DNA from 4 places in the Streptomyces sp. Da 82-17 genome. Region 2 is predicted to be linked to each of the others. Evidence: riboswitches for the same ligand, from Rfam matches in the RefSeq annotation. Region 2 holds a riboswitch; each other region holds the start of a gene.
The links. A riboswitch is a leader RNA that binds a small molecule or an ion and turns the genes downstream of it on or off. The one in region 2 is predicted to bind cyclic di-AMP.

Region 1 (4,201 bases), on a different contig from region 2:
GCGGAGGAGCAGAAGCTGCCGAAGCCGTGGGTGGGCAGCACCGCGGTGTCGTCGGGCAGGGCGTCGGCGAGCCGGTGGGCGGAGGCGTGCTGGGCGCGGGCCAGCTGCTCGGTCAGGCGGGGTTCGACCAGGTCGGGGCGGCCGACCGTGCCGATGAGCAGGGAGCCGCCGGTGAACGCGGCGACCGGGCGGCCGGCGTCGCTGAGCACGTACGCGGTGTGGTGCGGGGTGTGGCCGGGGGTGGCGACGGCGGCCAGGGCGAGGTCCGTGTCGACGTCGACGGTGTCCCCGTCGGCCACGGGGGTCCGGGCGAAGGAGACGTGCGCGCCGGCCGGGACCAGGTAGGCGGCGCCGGTGAGGCGGGCGAGCTCCAGGCCGCCGGTCACGTAGTCGTTGTGGATGTGCGTCTCCACGACGTGGGTGATGCGCACGCCCCGCCGCGCGGCCGCGGCCAGGACCTGGTCGATGTCCCGCGGCGGGTCCACGGCCACTGCCGCGCGCTCGCCGCCGGCCAGGTAGCTGCGGTTGCCGAGGCCCTCGAGCTCGATGGTGTCGACGAAGAACACAGGGAAACTCCTCACGGACGAAAATTACCCCCCGGGGTATGTCACTCACCTTAACAGCATTACCCCCGGGGGTATATTTCCGGGGCTGTGAGCACGTGACGGACCCGACAACCGCCTGGGGTGCGGCACTCTCGCCACTGCCGGGAGCAGCGGGAACACAGCGCAGCGGGAACGCAGAGCGCAGAGGGAGGAGCGGAGACGTGGGGGCCGTACGGGGCGAGGAGGCGTCGGCGTCGACGGAACTGTGGGCGCGGCACCGGCCGCTGTGCCCGCCTGTGGGCCATGAGCTGCGCGGCCCGTACCGGGACGCCTGGGTGCGCTTCCACAGCCTGCCGGGCTCGAAGCGGTACGCGGAGGACGAGGCCGATGCGGCCGAGCGGGACCGGATGCGGGGGCGGCACGCCGAGTGGCTGCCCGCCCACCCCTCAGGGCTGTGACAAGGCCCCGGAGAACCCCGAGAACCCGGAGAACCCGGAGTACGCCTCAGCGGCGGACCGCTCGTACCACCGTGTCCAGGGCCGCCGCGTCCCCCACGGGGCGGCGGGCGACCTCGGCGACGGCGATGTCGGCGTACGGCTCCCAGGCCGCGGTGACCTGGTCCGTACTGGAGAGGACCTGCAGGTCCTGGGGGCCGCCGATGCCGTGGTCGAGGTTGCTGATGTCGTGGCCGACGAGGAGCAGGGTCGCTCCGGGCCGGGCGACACGGCAGGCGGTGTCGAGGACCCCCTCCATATCCTGCCGAGGGAGCTGGAGGTAGGAGAGGAGCACCAGGTCGTACGCGGACTCCTGCGGGGCGTAGCGCGTCACGTCGGCCAACTCGGCGTGCACATCGGCCTGTTGGCGTTCTGCGAGGTCGGCCATGCGCCGTACGGCGACGGGTGAGAAGTCGACCGCGTCGACGCTCCAGCCCCGGCGGGCCAGCCACAGGGCGTTGCGCCCCTCCCCGGCGGCGAGGTCGAGGGCGCGGCCGGGCGGGAGTTCGGAGGTCTCACGGACGACCCACAGGTTGGGCTCGGCGGGCCATACGCGTTCCTCCGCGCCGTACCGCTCGTCCCAGGCGTTCGCGTCCACGTCCCTCACTCCTCCTCGCGCTCCGACCGACGAGCCCCCGACCACCGAGCCCCGCGGCCCACTCCGTCGCCGGACCCCACAGCCGTCAAGCTACGCGCGCCCGCACGGGGCCGCGACCCGCCGCCGGCGCCCACCCGGTGCCCCAAGTCGCCCCACCCGATCCCGCTCACCCCCACCCGCTCACCTATGTCCGAGTTCGCCCGATTAAGTCACCTCATTACAGCATTGGCGGCTTACATAAATTAGCGCCCATATTGGTGACACAGCACCTGAATTGCCCGTCAGATTCGCCCGACTTCCGCATTTCACGGCCGTATCGAATTCAGTGAGACGGGTCACACGGAACAACCGTCCCCCCGACAGACGCCGAAAACGCACATCCGGTTCCCGCAAAGCGAGTTGAGCCTTTTCGATCTCGGCGGGCGGCGTGTTCCAGGACACATGAATGCGCTCCGTACATTCCCCGTTCAATTTCCGACCTTGTTCCTCCGCGACTTTCTCGCCTAACGTCACCGTGAATCCGGACGGAACGCCGAATCCTGCCGCCGCCCGGAGAACCTCACACCGACTCACTTACGCACGGCAGGAGCGGGGGACCCAGGTAAGTCGCCGGTCCGGCACGTCCGGAACGGCTTGGGGTGAAGTCGCATGCGCAGTGCGACCGGACATCTCCCGTCCGAACCCGACAGCTCACCTCGTAGGCGACGGAGAGGAATTCGTCATGCCTGCAAAGGGAAAGCACCGCCGCCCCAAGTCCCGTTCGCTCAACCGGGGAATCGCCTTCGTGGGGACCGGCGGAGCAGCGCTCGTACTTCCGGTGATCGGCGCGACCGCGGCGAGCGCGGCGCCCGCGGGTGCGGCCAAGGCCGAGGCCGTTCAGGCGAGCCCGGCCGCGAAGCCGGCCGCCGCGAAGACGTACACCGTCGTCGCGGGTGACTCCCTCTCCGCGATCGCCCGGGAGCACTCCCTCAGCGGCGGCTGGAAGAAGCTGTACGAGGCCAACCGCGACGCCCTCGGCGACAACCCGGGCCTCATCCACCCCGGCCTGAAGCTCACCCTCGGCAAGAAGGCCGAGAAGGCCGACGCCTCCCGTGCCTCCGCCGAGCGCGCCGACCGCTCCGAGCGCAAGGGCGCCACCGAGGTGCAGCCCGCCGCGGCGAAGAAGGCGTACACCAACGACCTCGACGGCTGGATCCGCGAGTCGCTCGACATCATGGCCCAGCACGGCATCCCCGGCACGTACGAGGGCATCCACCGCAACATCATGCGGGAGTCCTCCGGCAACCCGCTGGCCATGAACAACTGGGACATCAACGCCCAGAACGGCACCCCGTCCAAGGGTCTGCTGCAGGTCATCGCCCCCACCTTCGAGGCCTACCACGTGCCCGGCACGTCGACCGACAGCTTCGACCCGGTCGCCAACATCACCGCCGCCTGCAACTACGCGGCGGACCGCTACGGCTCGATCGACAACGTCAACGGCCCGTACTAAACGAGCAGTCGGGCCGGACGGGTTCGTCCCGTCGGCCACGGCGACCGCCTCGGAGGGGGCGTCACGGCAGCGGAAGTCTCCGCCGTCGTGACGCCCCCTCCGCGCATGACATGGCGAGGCGCGTCAGCCCCGCAGCGACGCCGAGATGTCCTCCAGGCTGCGGCCCTTCGTCTCCGGCAGCTTGCGGTGCAGGTAGACCACGCCGAGCAGGCCGAAGAGACCGTAGATCCAGAACAGACCGGTGGGCGTGAGGGCGTTGATGGTGGTGAGGACGGTGAGGGAGATGGCGAAGTCGAGGCCCCAGTGGGTGACGTTGCCGAAGGAGCTGGCCTTGCCGCGTACCGCCGTCGGGAAGATCTCGCTGTTGATGAGCCAGATCGCGAGGCCGAGGCTGGGCGCGAACGCCGCGATGTACAGGCAGAGCCCGGCCACGAGCAGGCCGCCGGAGACGGGGCGCCCGTCGTCGCCCATCAGGTACAGCGCGCCGAGCAGCACGAGCGCCAGGACCACGACCGACGTGCCGCCGAGCAGCAGCGGGCGGCGGCCGACCCGGTCGACGAGCAGCAGCGCCACGAACGTCAGGCACATGTTGACCAGGCCGATGCCGAGCGAGGAGAGGATCGCGGCGGAGCTGCCGAAACCGGCCTGCTTGAGCATGGTCGGCGCGTAGTAGATGACCGCGTTGACGCCGACCAGCTGGTTGGTGGCCGCGACGACCACGCCGAGGATTACGGCGGGACGCATCGCGGGGCGCAGCAGATCGCGGTAGCTGGTGCGGGTCTCGGCCGCGGACAGCGCCTCGATCTCGGCGAGTTCGGCGTCGGCGGCCTCGGGCGTACGGGTGCGGAGCAGCGCGGCGCGGGCCTCGTCGCGGCGGCCGCGGTCGAGGAGCCAGCGCGGGCTCTCCGCGAGGCGCAGCACGCCGGCGAACATCGCGAGCGCGGGCAGCAGCCCGAGCCCCAGCATCCAGCGCCAGCCCTCACCGTCGTCGAAGAGATAGCCGACCAGGTACGAGACGAAGATCCCGACCGTGATCATGAGTTGGTTGAGCGACACCAGCCGGCCGCGGGAG
Region 2 (4,201 bases):
CCCCGCCGCCCCTCCAGCCATCGTGACGCCTTCCGCCGACCCCCGCGAACGCACCGGCGCCCGAGGCCGCGGCCGTCCGCGACGTCGCACCGCCGTCGCCCCGCCCCCGCCGAACCGATGTCTCACCGTCCCCGCCGAGGGGCATCACCGCAACGTGCCCGCGCCCGCCGAGCGCACCGCGCCCCGTACCGAGAGGGAGCCCCATGACCGCATCGCCCGCGCCGCTGCTCACCGGGATCGAGGACCGGCTCGCCTCCCTGCAGGACCTCTACCGCGATCTGCACGCCCACCCGGAGCTGTCCCACCAGGAGGTGCGGACGGCCGGGATCGTCGCCGCGCGGCTGCGGGAGCAGGGCTGGAGGGTCACCGAGGGCGTGGGCGGCACCGGCGTGGTCGGCACGCTCGCCAACGGGCCGGGCCCGGTCGTGCTGCTGCGCGCCGACATGGACGCCCTGCCGGTGCGCGAGGCCACCGGCCTGCCGTACGCGTCGACCCGTACCGCCGTGGACGCCGACGGGGAGACGGTCCCGGTGATGCACGCCTGCGGGCACGACCTGCACGTCACCTGCCTGCTCGGCGCGACCGCGCTGCTCGCCGCGAACCGGTCGGCCTGGCGCGGCACGGTCGTGGCGGTGTTCCAGCCCGCCGAGGAGGTCGGTGGCGCCCCCGCGATGCTCGACGACGGCTTCCTCGACCGCTTCCCGCGCGCCGACGTCTGCCTGGCCCAGCACGTGGCCCCCGCCCCGGCCGGGCTCGTCGCGCTCCGGCCCGGCCCGATGACGGCCGCGGCGGACGGCCTGGCGGTACGGCTGCACGGCCGGGGCGGGCACGGGTCGAGCCCGGCGTCGACGGTCGACCCGGTGGTGATGGCCGCCGCGGTCGTGCTGCGGCTGCAGACGGTGGTGTCCCGGGAGGTCGCCCCGGAGCGCACGGCCGTCCTCAGCGTGGGCTCGATCAACGCCGGGACGCGCGAGAACGTCATCCCGGACACCGCCGACCTGAAGCTGACCCTGCGCAGCACGACATCCGACGTACGGGAGCAGCTCCTCGCGGCCGTCGAGCGGATCGTGCAGGCGGAGGCGGCGGCGTCGGCGGCGCCGAAACCGCCCGAGACGACCCTGCTGAGCAGCTTCCCGGCGACGGTCAACGACCCGGCGGCGAGTGCGACCGTCGACGCCGCGTTCCGCACCGCGCTCGGCGCCGACGCGGTCCTGACGCTCCCTCAACCCCTCACCGGCGCCGAGGACTTCGGGGTGTTCGGCAGCGCCCTGGGCGTGCCGTCGGTGTACTGGGTCTTCGGCGGCCTCGACCCGGCCGGCTTCGCCGGGCTCGCCCCGGCCGACCTGGCGACCGGCCTCCCGCCCCACATCCCGCACAACCACTCCCCGCTGTTCGCCCCGGTACCGGAGCGGGCGGTGCGGGACGGGGTGCGCTGCCTGCTCCTCGCGGCGGGCGCGTGGCTGGTCCGGTGACGTTCAGGGCGTGTCCGAAACGTACGACGGACCGGCGCTCGGGATTCCCGAGTGCCGGTCCGCGTACGGGAGCAGACGCCGCGTCAGACAGTGACGCCGTGCGAGCGCAGGTACGCCAGCGGGTCGACGTCGGAGCCGTAGCTCGGGCCGGTGCGCACCTCGAAGTGCAGGTGCGGTCCGGTGGAGTTGCCGGTGGAGCCGGACAGGCCGATCTGCTGGCCGCCGCTGACGGTCTGGCCACTGGCCACGTTCAGGGAGGTCATGTGGGCGTACTGGGAGTAGTGCCCGTCGGCGTGCCGGATGACGACCTCGTTGCCGTACGAGCCGCTCCAGCCGGCGGAGACGACGGTGCCCTCGCCGATGGCCTTGATGGGCGTGCCGGTCGGGACGACGAAGTCGGTGCCGGTGTGGTAGCCGCTGGACCACATGCCGCCGGCGGTGCGGTACGCGGTGGAGACGGCGGCCTCGACCGGGGCGGTGAAGCCGTCCGCGGCGGCGGGCTCGGCCTCGGCCGGGGCCGACTCGGCCTTGGCGGGCTTCGCGGGCTCGGCCGCCTTGGCCGGGGCCTTCTTCGCGGCCTTGGGCGCCTCGGCCTTCGCACCGCCGACGGTCAGCTTCTGGCCGGGCAGGATCAGGCCCGGGTCACCGCCGACGACCTTGCGGTTGTCCTCGTACAGCCGCTTCCAGCCGCCGTCCACGTCGAGCTGCCGGGCGATCCCGGAGAGGGTGTCGCCGGAGACCACGGAGTACGACTCGGCGGCCTTGGAGGCGGCCTGCGGGGCGGTCTGCGGTGCGGCCTGCGCGGCGGACTGCGCGCCGGCGGCGGCCAGTTCGGTGGTGGCGGGGGCGGCCTCGGGGGCGGCGGCGTTCGCTCCGGTGGCACCGAGCAGCGGCAGCGCGAGCGCGGCCGAGCCGGTTCCGGCGACGGCGAAACCGCGGGTGAGGCGCAGGGACTTGGGACGGCGGTGCTTACCCTTCGCGGGCATGGCGAATTCCTCTCCGGCGCCTGCGAGGTGAGCTGTCGGGTTCGGGCTGGAGCTGCCCGGCCGCGTTTCCGCGACTTCACCCCAAGCCGCTCCGGTGGACCGGATCCGGCGTTTTACCGTGGGTCCCCCGCTCCTGCCGTGCACGGGTGGGTGTGCGGGAATCCGGACGGCGGCAGGATTGGGCGTCCGCCCGGACGTCGGCGACCGTAATGGAGCGAAGAGCGGGCCGACAAGGATTCAATTCCCGGGCCCGCACGGAACGGTGATCCTTTCTCGAATTCACGGTCACACTCCGTCGACACGGAAACTTCAAGGGCGTTCAGGCATAAGGAAATCGCCCGCCGGAGACCGCCACGCACCGTCACGAATATGATCCCGCTCACGACAGTTCGCCCCACCTCCCTTTACTCCAGGGCCAGTTACCGCGAACACCCTGAAACGGACATTGAAGGCGAACTGCAGAATGTGCGCCGATTGCCGCAAGCTCCCCAGCCCGTTCGCCGCACTTCCCCCCGCCCCCGGACAACTGCTTGCCCCAGGAACTCATGTCGTACGTGTGTCGTATCGTCGAAGACGCGCCCCGTCGACGAGCAGCGCCGACGGCCGAATGGGAGGAGCCCCCGTGACGCAGCAGGTCCCGTCGACAGAGCCCGAGCTCGCAGGGGTACGCAACTTCCGGGACCTCGGCGGGCTGCCGACCGTCGACGGGCGCCGGGTGCGGGCGGGACGCCTCTTCCGCAGCGGCCACCTCGCGCACGCCACGGAGGCGGACGCGGACTTCCTCGCCGGCCTCGGCCTGCACACGATCTTCGACTTCCGCAACGCCGCGGACCAGAAGCTGGAGGGCCAGGACGTCGCCCTGCCCGGCGTGCGGAACGTGAACCTGCCGCTGACCGACCCGGCCGACGGCGCCGAGTTCTGGAAGATGGTCCGCGAGGGCGACACGGCCCAGCTGCGCGGCCTGCTCTCCGACGGCAAGGCGGCGAACCGGATGATCACGTCGTACCGCACGATCATCAAGGAGCGCACGGCCGAGCACAGCCACGTCCTGCACGCGCTCGCCGAGGACAGCGTGCCGGCCCTGATGCACTGCGCCGCCGGCAAGGACCGCGCGGGCCTCTCCATCGCCGTCACGCTGCTCGCGGTCGGCGTCGAGCGCCCGGCGATCGAGGAGGACTACCTCCAGTCCAACGCGGCCCACCGGCGGTACAAGGTGCACCGCAGCAGCACCTCCCCCGACGCCATGTCCGACGAGGTGATGGAGCTCCTCAGCCCTCTCTTCGACGCCCGCGCCGAATACCTGGCGGCGGCGTTCACCACGATCGAGGAAACCTGGGGCACGGTCGACACGTATCTGGAACAGGGCCTGCGGATCACCCCGGAGATACGCGAACGCCTCCGCGCCAACCTGCTCGACTAGAACACCGCAGCGCCCGGATCACTGGTTCTGGCCGCCCAGGGTGAACAGCAGATAGACGAACGCCGCGAAGAGATGCCCCACGGCCACATAAATGATCAGCCGGACCCAGAGGCCACGGGGAAACTTCTCCTCCATGGAACGCCGGGCGGGCTGCTGCGCGGCATTCTCGCTGCCGATCGCGTCGTCTTCGGTGTTCATCGCGGTTCCCCTCGGGTGGGCCCGCCCAGGCACAACGCGGTGGCGGGGCTCTGCAGCAGCGTGTGGACGAAGAGGAGGTCGGCGCCGCCCTCGTCGGCGGCCCCGATCCGGTGCGGGGTGAGCGA
Region 3 (4,201 bases), on a different contig from region 2:
CCACGTCCGCCTCCCAGTGGGCGGGGTAGGCGGCGTCCGTGGAGTCCGCGTGCTCGACCGGCGTCATGCGGCCCAGAGTACGGCGAACCGGCCTTTCGGTCAGGGCCTGTGGACAGCCCGGTACGACCTTCGGCCCGGGCCTGTGGAAAACCCGCGCCCGCCCCCCCTCCTGGAGCCGTCCCCGGAGCCGCCTCCCGACCCGCCCTCGGGCCCGTCTCACCCACTGAGTACGGGTCGCGGTGCCGCCCCGTGCGATGCAAGGTAGGAAGGCCGGACGGCGGCCGGGGTTCAGGACGTACGGCCTCTCGGAGCATCCGCCGCGGTATGAGACAGTGGTCTAGACAAGTGCTTGAGCGACACCTGAAGGGCAGCATCACATGGCTGAGCGCCGCGTCAACGTCGGCTGGGCCGAGGGCCTCCACGCCCGTCCCGCCTCCATCTTCGTCCGCGCGGCCACGGCCGCCGGCGTCCCCGTGACGATCGCCAAGGCCGACGGGAACCCGGTCAACGCCGCTTCCATGCTCGCGGTGCTCGGCCTGGGCGCGCAGGGCGGCGAGGAGATCGTGCTCGCCTCCGACGCCGAGGGTGCGGACGTCGCCCTGGACCGTCTGGCGAAGCTGGTCTCCGAGGGTCTCGAGGAGCTCCCCGAGACCGTCTGAGCGTCCGAGCCCGGCTCGGACGCACGGGGCTCCGGCCCCGGCCTGACCCGTTCAGGCGCACCACTGCCGCGGAAGCCCCGCAGACCGACGAGGTCTGCGGGGCTTCCGTGTTTTTCGCGGCCGGTATTGCGGCACGCACCAAAAGGCACTGCCGACAGCCGTACGAGATAAACGGACCAGACGGGGCCGCAGAGAAATGGGCAGCCCGCAACGGGGCGCAACAATTCCCGGCCCGTACACCCTATTCGTATACGGCTTTCGTTAATTCCGGCCGCTCGCCATGTTTACGGAATGTTGCGAAGTCCTCACCGCAGCGACCCTGCCGACCCGCGCCCCGCCGTCCGCGAAACGCAGCCGGTGCGCGGCCTTGGAGCGTTCGGTGTGCTGGGCGGTGAGGGCGCGGGCGCGTTCCGCGTCGCGCCGGGCCACCGCGTCGACGATCGCGCCGTGCTCCGCCCAGGACTCGGTCGGCTTGGCGGGCGGCTCGACCGCGTACATCCACGCGATCTTCTGGCGCAGCTGCGTGAGCAGGGCGGTCAGGCCCGCGCTGCCGGAGGCCTGGGCGAGGGTCTCGTGGAACCAGCCGTCCAGAGAGCGCAGGTCGTCGCTGTGCCCGGCGCGGGCGCGCTCCTGGCCGAGCCGTACGAGGCCGCGCAGCACCTTGAGGTGGGCCTCGGTGCGGCGCTGCGCCGCGCGGGCCGCGCCGAGCGGTTCGAGGAGCTGTCTGGCCTCGAGCAGGTCGGCGGCGTCCTGCGCGGTGGGCTCGGCGACGCACGCGCCCGCGTGCCTGCGCGTGCTGACGAACCCCTCCGCTTCCAGGGTGCGCAGCGCCTCGCGGACCGGGACGCGGGAGACGCCGTACCGCCGCGCGAGGACCTCTTCGGTGAGCCGGCCGCCGCGTTCGAAGACTCCCGCGACGATGTCGTCGCGAATCGCCGTGCATACCGAGTGCGCCGGAATGCGCATGACCGGACCTCCACCTGTGAATCACCCGTTCTGCGACTCTATTCCAGCACACCTGAATTTCCGACGACTCACCGGAATTCATGGAAGTCTTTTGGCCTGCGCCCGGCCGAAAACCGGCCGAATCGGATCGGCCGGTGGAGCGAGGAGCAATGTCCGGGAACGCCGAAGGCCCCGGCAGCGGATGCCGGGGCCTTCGGTGCGGGGTGCGTGCGGTGGCGTCAGACGTTCACGCCGTGCGAGCGCAGGTACGCGACCGGGTCGATGTCCGAGCCGTATTCGGGCGACGTGCGGGCCTCGAAGTGCAGGTGCGGGCCCGTGGAGTTGCCGGTCGAGCCGGAGAGGCCGATCTGCTGGCCGGGGGTGACGGTCTGGCCGACCGAGACGCCGATGGACGAGAGGTGGCCGTACTGGGTGTACGTGCCGTCGTTCATCTTGATCACGATGTTGTTGCCGTACGCCCCGCCCCAGCCGGCCTCGACGACGGTGCCGGAGCCGACGGCGACGACGGAGGTGCCGGAGCCGGCGTGGAAGTCGACGCCGCTGTGGCTGCCGGAGGACCAGAGGGCGCCGCCGGTCTGGTAGCCGGTGGAGATGTACGAGCCGGCGACCGGGGCGGTGTAGCTGTTGAGGCGCTTGCGCTCGGCCTCGCGGGCGGCGCGCTCCTTGGCCTCGCGCTCCTTCTTGGCCTTCTCCGCGGCCTTGCGCTTGGCCTCGGCCTTGCGGGCGGCCTCGGCGTGCTCCTCGGCCTTCTTCTTGGCGGCGGCCTTGGCGGCTGCCTTCTCCTGGGCGGCGGCCTGGGCGTCTATCTGCTCGGCGAGCGAATCGCCCACGGAGACGGCCTGGTTGATGCCGGTGTCGTCGAGGGCCGCGGAGCTCTCGGCGGCCATCGCGGGGGCGGAGAGGCCGCCGACGACGCCCGAGGTGGTCAGGGCGGCGACACCGGCGATGGTGGCGCTCTTGCGGGTCAGGCGGCTGGGACGGCGGTGCTTCCCGGTGGCACGGGCGAAGGCCATGGGGTGGCGGTGTCCTTTCCTTCCTTCTCGCCTACCGGGTTAGCTGACGGGTTCGGAGCAGGAAGGTCTCCTACGGGCCCCCTCCGCGCGGGAGGGCGTCCGATTCACCCCAGGGACTGCGTGTGGGTCCCCGGCTCCCCTGGCTCGCGCCGTACGGGGACTCGGCGATGACTGTCCGGTGCCGCGGGCGCGGCGCATAGCTGGCGAACAGCCGGACCGACGCTAAACGGGACATCTTTCAATCAACAAACGGATCACGCCTTTTGTAGTGCACGCCACAGGGCAGATCCCCAACCACTCTGAAATTTCAGCCCTAATCGGACATTGCATGACGAGGTGCTCGAACGGTGGGGGCCCCGGTGGCGCGGGTGCGCCACCGGGGCCCCTGAGCCCGTCACCGCGTCGCCGCGGCGGCCCGACTAGCCCGTGACAACGGTCACTTCACCGATGCCGAGCGCCTTCACGGGCTCGGCGATCTGGTCGGCGTCGCCCACCAGGACCGTGACGAGACGGTCCTCGGGGAACGCGCTGACGACGGCCGCGGTGGCCTCCACCGTGCCCGTCTCGGCGAGACGGCGGTACAGCTCCGCCTGGAAGTCGTCCGGCAGCTGCTGCTCGACCTGGTCCGCGAGCGTGCCGGCGACGGCCGCCGCCGTCTCGTACCGCAGCGGCGCCACACCCACCAGGTTCTGCACCGCGACGTCCCGCTCCGGGTCCGTCAGACCCTCGGCCGCGAGGGTCCGCAGCACCTTCCACAGGTCGTCAAGTGCCGGGCCGGTGTTGGGGGTGTCCACCGAACCGCTGATCGCGAGCATCGCCGCACCGCTGCCGTCCGCGGCCGACCGCAGCACCTGCGCGAACGCCCGCACACCGTAGGTGTAGCCCTTTTCCTCGCGCAGCACCCGGTCCAGACGGGACGTCAGAGTCCCGCCCAGGCAGTACGTGCCGAGCACCTGCGCCGGCCACACCTGGTCGTGCCGGTCCGCGCCGATACGGCCGATCAGGAGCTGCGTCTGCACGGCGCCGGGACGGTCCACGATGAAGACCCGGCCGGTGTCGTCCGCGGTGATGGGCGCCGCGGGGCGCTGCTCCGCGGTGTTCCCCGTCCACTCCCCCAGCGTCTCGGCGAGCATCGCGTCCAGGTCGGCGCCCTCCAGGTCACCGACGACGACGACGGTCGCGGTGGCCGGGCGGATGTGCGCGTCGTAGAACTTGCGGACCGCGGCCGCGTCGATGCGGGCGACGGTCTCCTCGGTGCCCTGCCGCGGCCGCGACATCCGCGCCTCGGCCGGGAACAGCTGCTTGTACAGCTCCTTGGCCGCGCGCCGCGCCGGGTTGGCCGTCTCGTGCGGGATCTCGTCCAGGCGGTTGCGTACGAGGCGCTTGATCTCGCTGTCCTCGAAGGCGGGGGCGCGCAGCGCGTCGGCGAGCAGCGCGAGGCCCTTCGGCAGCCGGGAGACCGGCACTTCGAGGGAGATGCGCAGGCCGGGGTGGTCCGCGTGCGCGTCGAGCGTGGCGCCGCAGCGCTCCAGCTCGGCGGCGAACTCCTCGGCGGAGTGCTTG
Region 4 (4,201 bases), on a different contig from region 2:
GCCTACGACGCGAGGGTCCCCGGGGGAACCCGGTCCGACCTGCCGGGCAGCGCCCGAGCCACTGCGGTGGTTCGGGCGCTGTCGTGTTCGTGGGGAGTGCTGCGGGCGGGCAGGGGCCGCAGCCGTGAAGGGCCGTGAAAACGCGTCAGGCCCGGCACGCTTTCACGTGCCGGGCCTGAGGCTTCAGTAGCGGGGACAGGATTTGAACCTGCGACCTCTGGGTTATGAGCCCAGCGAGCTACCGAGCTGCTCCACCCCGCGTCGGTAAACACAAGTGTACGCCATTTTGGTGAGGCCGAACGCCACCCCTTAACCCGTACGGCCGCCGAGCGGTCGCCGGGCCGCCGTACGCCGCCGAGCCTGGGGAGGTGCGGCAGGCAGGAGACGACCGGTGGGGCAGCGAGGAGCGCGCGGAGCGCGGCGAGGCGGGCGCCGGGAGGGGGCCGGTGGCGGCGGTGGTGCGCGCCGCAGACCGCCCCGCAGACCGCCCGGCGGGGCTGGGGGGCAGGAGCGGAAACGGCCTCTCACGCACGCGCACGCGCACGCGTTCATTCGTACGCTGCCCGCGCTGCTCGTCCTCGTGGGGCTCGTCTCCGCGCTGTTGACGCCGCCGAGGTTCACGGCGGCGCCGCTGTTCTGCGCCGCGCCGCTCGTCGCGGCCCCGTTCTTCGGCCTGTCGGGCACGGTCCTGACGGGCGTCGCCGCGTCCGCGTCCGTGGTGCTGCTGCAGCTGTACTACGGGACGGTCGGCCGGCCGCAGGAGCTGACCGAGCTGATCAACGTGCTCACGGTCTCCGCGCTCGCCGTCCTCATCAACGTCGTCGTACGCCACCGCGGGGAGAAGCTCGCCTCCGCGCGGGAGATCGCCGAGGCCGCGCAGCGCGCCGTCCTGCCCGAACCGGCTTCTCGGATCGGGGGGTTGGAGGTGGCCGCGTGCTACGAGGCGGCGCAGGCGGACGCGTTCATCGGCGGCGACCTGTACGCGGTGCAGGAGACTCCGCACGGCGTACGGCTGATCGTCGGCGACGTGCGCGGCAAGGGGCTCGGGGCTGTGGAGGCCGTGGCCGTGGTGATCGGGGCGTTCCGGGAGGCGGCCGAGCAGGAGACGACCCTGGAGGCGGTCGCACAGCGCCTGGAGCGGGCGCTGGCGCGCGAGGGCGTCCGGCGCTCCGGCCTGGACGCCTTCGAGGGCTTCACGACGGCGGTGCTCGCGGAGATGCCGCACGGCCGCGAGGTGGTCCGGTTCATCAACCGGGGCCATCCGGAACCCCTGTTGCTGTACGCGGGCGGGCGGCTCGCGGTGCTCGCGGCGGCGGAGCCGGCGCTTCCGCTCGGCATGGGCGACCTCGGGATGTGGCCGGACCGGGCGGGCGAGTGCGCCTTCCCCGGCGGCGCGACGCTGCTCTTCTACACCGACGGCCTCTCGGAGGCGCGGGACGAGGCGGGGGAGTTCTACGATCCGGCGGCCCGGCTCAGCGGCCGGACGTTCGCGGCGCCGGACGCGCTGCTCGCCGCCGTGGCCGACGAGGTGCGGGCGCACACCGGCGGGAGCGGCATGACGGACGACATGGCGCTGCTCGCGGTGCGGCGGCCCGCGGCGGACGAGCCGAAGGGGCCGCCCGCTGTCACCCTCTGTGAGTGAAGCGCCGCCCTCCGCATAACAAATGACGCAACGTCAGAAACTTGAGGGCCGCGAGTTGTGGAGAAAGTGTGGTCAACTCGCCCGGTTCCGCCCCCTCGTGTCCCGAAAAGGCTTGGCCAGAGCCATGAACGATCAGTCGGAACGGCTTGGAATCCGATGCCGCTGTCTATTAACGTTCGATAACGCAGCGCGGTCGTCCCAGCCGTCACAAGAGTCGGCTCCGTGCGCACACGCTTAATCCCGCAAGGGAGCCGGGGAACCACCAACTTGGGGTGAATCGGGCGTTCTTCGCCCGTAGGAAACCTTCCTGTTCCGAACCCGTCAGCTAACCCGGTAGGCGAGAAGGAAGGAAAGGAGTGCGCCCCAGTGGCGACCCCCGCAAGCCGAGGCACGACCGGCCATGAGCCCGCGTATTTCCCGGACGGCGAGACGGCGTTCGGACACGACGAAGGGCCCTGGGAAGAGTGGAACCCCACTGAGGAGTCCGTTCGCCCGGTCCGCGGCCGGCACCGCGTCGGCAAGCAGCGCGGCGGCTTCGCGCGCAGCTCCACGGTGCTCGGCGTCGGCGTCATCGCCGCGGTCGGCGCCGGCGGCATAGCGACCGCCAAGGACCGCCCGCCGGTACCGATCTCGCTGCCCGACCTCTCCGGTGTCACCGAATCGCTGCCCGACGCCGAGTCCCTGCCGGGCGTCGGCTCCCTGATCTCCGACGACTCCGCGGACGCCGGGGACGACTTCTCGGGCGTCACCCAGGCCACCGCCGCGTCCGGCGCCCCCGTCGCCCAGCTCGACGGCGAGCCGCAGGCCGCCTCCGCGGACGCCGGTGAGGCGCTGCGCTCGCGCATCATGCAGCAGGCCGAGTCGAAGCAGGAGGAGGCCGCGGCCGCCGAGCAGGCCGCCGCTGCCGACGCCGCCGCCAAGGCCGCCGCCGAAGAGGCCGAGAAGCAGCAGACCGAGGCCGAGCGGGAGGCCGCCGAGGCCAAGCGCAAGGCCGAGGAGGAGGCGAAGCGGAAGGCGGAGGCCGAGCGCCTCGCCAAGCTCGCCCGCAGCTTCACCGCCCCCCTCGCGTCGTACACGATCAGCACCGTGTTCGGGCAGGCCGGTTCGATGTGGTCCTCCGGGTACCACACGGGCCTGGACTTCGCCGCCCCCACGGGCACGCCGATCAAGTCGATCCACAGCGGCACAGTCAAGGAGGCCGGCTGGTCCGGCAGTTATGGCTACCGCACGGTCATCGAGCTCGACGACGGCACCGAGCTGGCGTACAACCACCAGTCGTCGATGAGCGTCAGCGTCGGCCAGGAGGTCAAGACGGGCGACGTCATCGGACGCGTCGGCTCGACCGGCAACTCCACCGGCCCGCACCTGCACTTCGAGGTGAAGACCGCCGGCGGCGAGCTGATCGACCCGAGCGCCTGGCTGCGCAGCAAGGGCGTCAGCATCTGATCTCGACCGGCCGAGCCGCCACGGCTCCCCGGGAGGTTCCTGGATTCCGGTGGTCCTGGCGGCTTACCCCCCGACGTCAGGGCTGCCGGTACGAGGCATGCATCGGTGAGGTGAGGCATGTCCTCCACAGCCGTCGTGCGGCGGGTCCCTCTTTCCTGTGCGCGTACCCCTCAGCGGTGCGCGGACCGGAATAGGCCCGTCCACGGCGGCTGTTGACGTCCCCATGACCTCTTTGCGCACCCTCGGCCCGTCCGGTCTCTCGGTCTTCCCGCTCGCCCTCGGCGGCAACGTCTTCGGCTGGAGCGCCGACGAGGAGCAGTCCTTCGCGGTCCTCGACGCCTACACCGAGGCCGGCGGCAACTTCATCGACACCGCCGACGTCTACTCGGCCTGGGTGCCGGGCAACAGCGGCGGCGAGTCCGAGACCGTCATCGGCAAGTGGCTGGCGGCGCGCGGCAATCGCGAGGACGTCGTCGTCGCGACCAAGGTCGGCGGGCTCGACGGCGTGAAGGGCCTCGCCCCGGGCACCATCAAGCGGGGCGTCGAGGACTCCCTGCGCCGCCTCGGCACGGACTACATCGACCTCTACTACACGCACTTCGACGACCCGAGCGTCCCCGTCGAGGACATCGTCACCGCCCTCGACGAGCTGGTCCGCGCCGGCACCGTGCGCGCCGTCGCCGCCTCCAACATCTCGCCCGAGCGCCTCACCGAGTCCCTCGACTTCGCCGAGCGCGAGGGCCTCACGCGGTACGCCGCGCTGCAGCCGCACTACAACCTGGTCTCCCGCGACACGTACGAGGGCCGCCTCCAGGAGGTCGCCTCGCGGACCGGCCTCGCCGCCGTGCCCTACTACGCGCTCGCCTCCGGCTTCCTCACCGGCAAGTACCGCCCGGGTGCGACGGTGGACAGCGTGCGGGCGCAGAGTGCGGGCGGGCATCTGGACACCGAGCGCGGCGTGAGGGTGCTGGACGCCCTGGACCGGGTGGCGGCCGCGCACGACGCCGAGCTCGCCACCGTCGCCCTCGCCTGGCTCGCCGCGCAGCCGACCGTGGTCGCGCCGATCGCCTCGGCCCGCACGGTCGAGCAGCTGCCCGCGCTGCTCGCGGTCGC

Region 1: it holds a riboswitch for cyclic di-AMP, as region 2 does, so the genes downstream of both, ACIDOF_RS31915 (transglycosylase SLT domain-containing protein) here and ACIDOF_RS24230 (peptidoglycan DD-metalloendopeptidase family protein) in region 2, are expected to answer to the same signal.
Region 3: it holds a riboswitch for cyclic di-AMP, as region 2 does, so the genes downstream of both, ACIDOF_RS26920 (M23 family metallopeptidase) here and ACIDOF_RS24230 (peptidoglycan DD-metalloendopeptidase family protein) in region 2, are expected to answer to the same signal.
Region 4: it holds a riboswitch for cyclic di-AMP, as region 2 does, so the genes downstream of both, ACIDOF_RS13580 (M23 family metallopeptidase) here and ACIDOF_RS24230 (peptidoglycan DD-metalloendopeptidase family protein) in region 2, are expected to answer to the same signal.

The regions. Positions count from the first base shown of each region.
Region 1 is NZ_JBJURH010000025.1:39,623-43,823, forward strand. It holds gene ACIDOF_RS31900 (MBL fold metallo-hydrolase) at 1-566, opposite strand, end outside; gene ACIDOF_RS31905 (hypothetical protein) at 767-1,003, shown strand; gene ACIDOF_RS31910 (class I SAM-dependent methyltransferase) at 1,050-1,637, opposite strand; cyclic di-AMP (ydaO/yuaA leader) riboswitch at 2,190-2,354, shown strand; gene ACIDOF_RS31915 (transglycosylase SLT domain-containing protein) at 2,359-3,129, shown strand; gene ACIDOF_RS31920 (sugar porter family MFS transporter) at 3,253-4,201, opposite strand, start outside.
Region 2 is NZ_JBJURH010000015.1:48,414-52,614, forward strand. It holds gene ACIDOF_RS24225 (amidohydrolase) at 204-1,472, shown strand; gene ACIDOF_RS24230 (peptidoglycan DD-metalloendopeptidase family protein) at 1,556-2,458, opposite strand; cyclic di-AMP (ydaO/yuaA leader) riboswitch at 2,463-2,621, opposite strand; gene ACIDOF_RS24235 (tyrosine-protein phosphatase) at 3,081-3,878, shown strand; gene ACIDOF_RS24240 (DUF6126 family protein) at 3,897-4,013, opposite strand; gene ACIDOF_RS24245 (helix-turn-helix domain-containing protein) at 4,073-4,201, opposite strand, start outside.
Region 3 is NZ_JBJURH010000018.1:59,386-63,586, forward strand. It holds gene ACIDOF_RS26905 (GNAT family N-acetyltransferase) at 1-67, opposite strand, end outside; gene ACIDOF_RS26910 (HPr family phosphocarrier protein) at 378-659, shown strand; gene ACIDOF_RS26915 (GntR family transcriptional regulator) at 921-1,625, opposite strand; gene ACIDOF_RS26920 (M23 family metallopeptidase) at 1,844-2,638, opposite strand; cyclic di-AMP (ydaO/yuaA leader) riboswitch at 2,653-2,815, opposite strand; gene ACIDOF_RS26925 (M16 family metallopeptidase) at 3,058-4,201, opposite strand, start outside.
Region 4 is NZ_JBJURH010000006.1:382,296-386,496, forward strand. It holds tRNA gene ACIDOF_RS13565 (tRNA-Lys) at 1-5, shown strand, start outside; tRNA gene ACIDOF_RS13570 (tRNA-Met) at 188-261, opposite strand; gene ACIDOF_RS13575 (PP2C family protein-serine/threonine phosphatase) at 392-1,642, shown strand; cyclic di-AMP (ydaO/yuaA leader) riboswitch at 1,864-1,997, shown strand; gene ACIDOF_RS13580 (M23 family metallopeptidase) at 2,009-3,088, shown strand; gene ACIDOF_RS13585 (aldo/keto reductase) at 3,312-4,201, shown strand, end outside.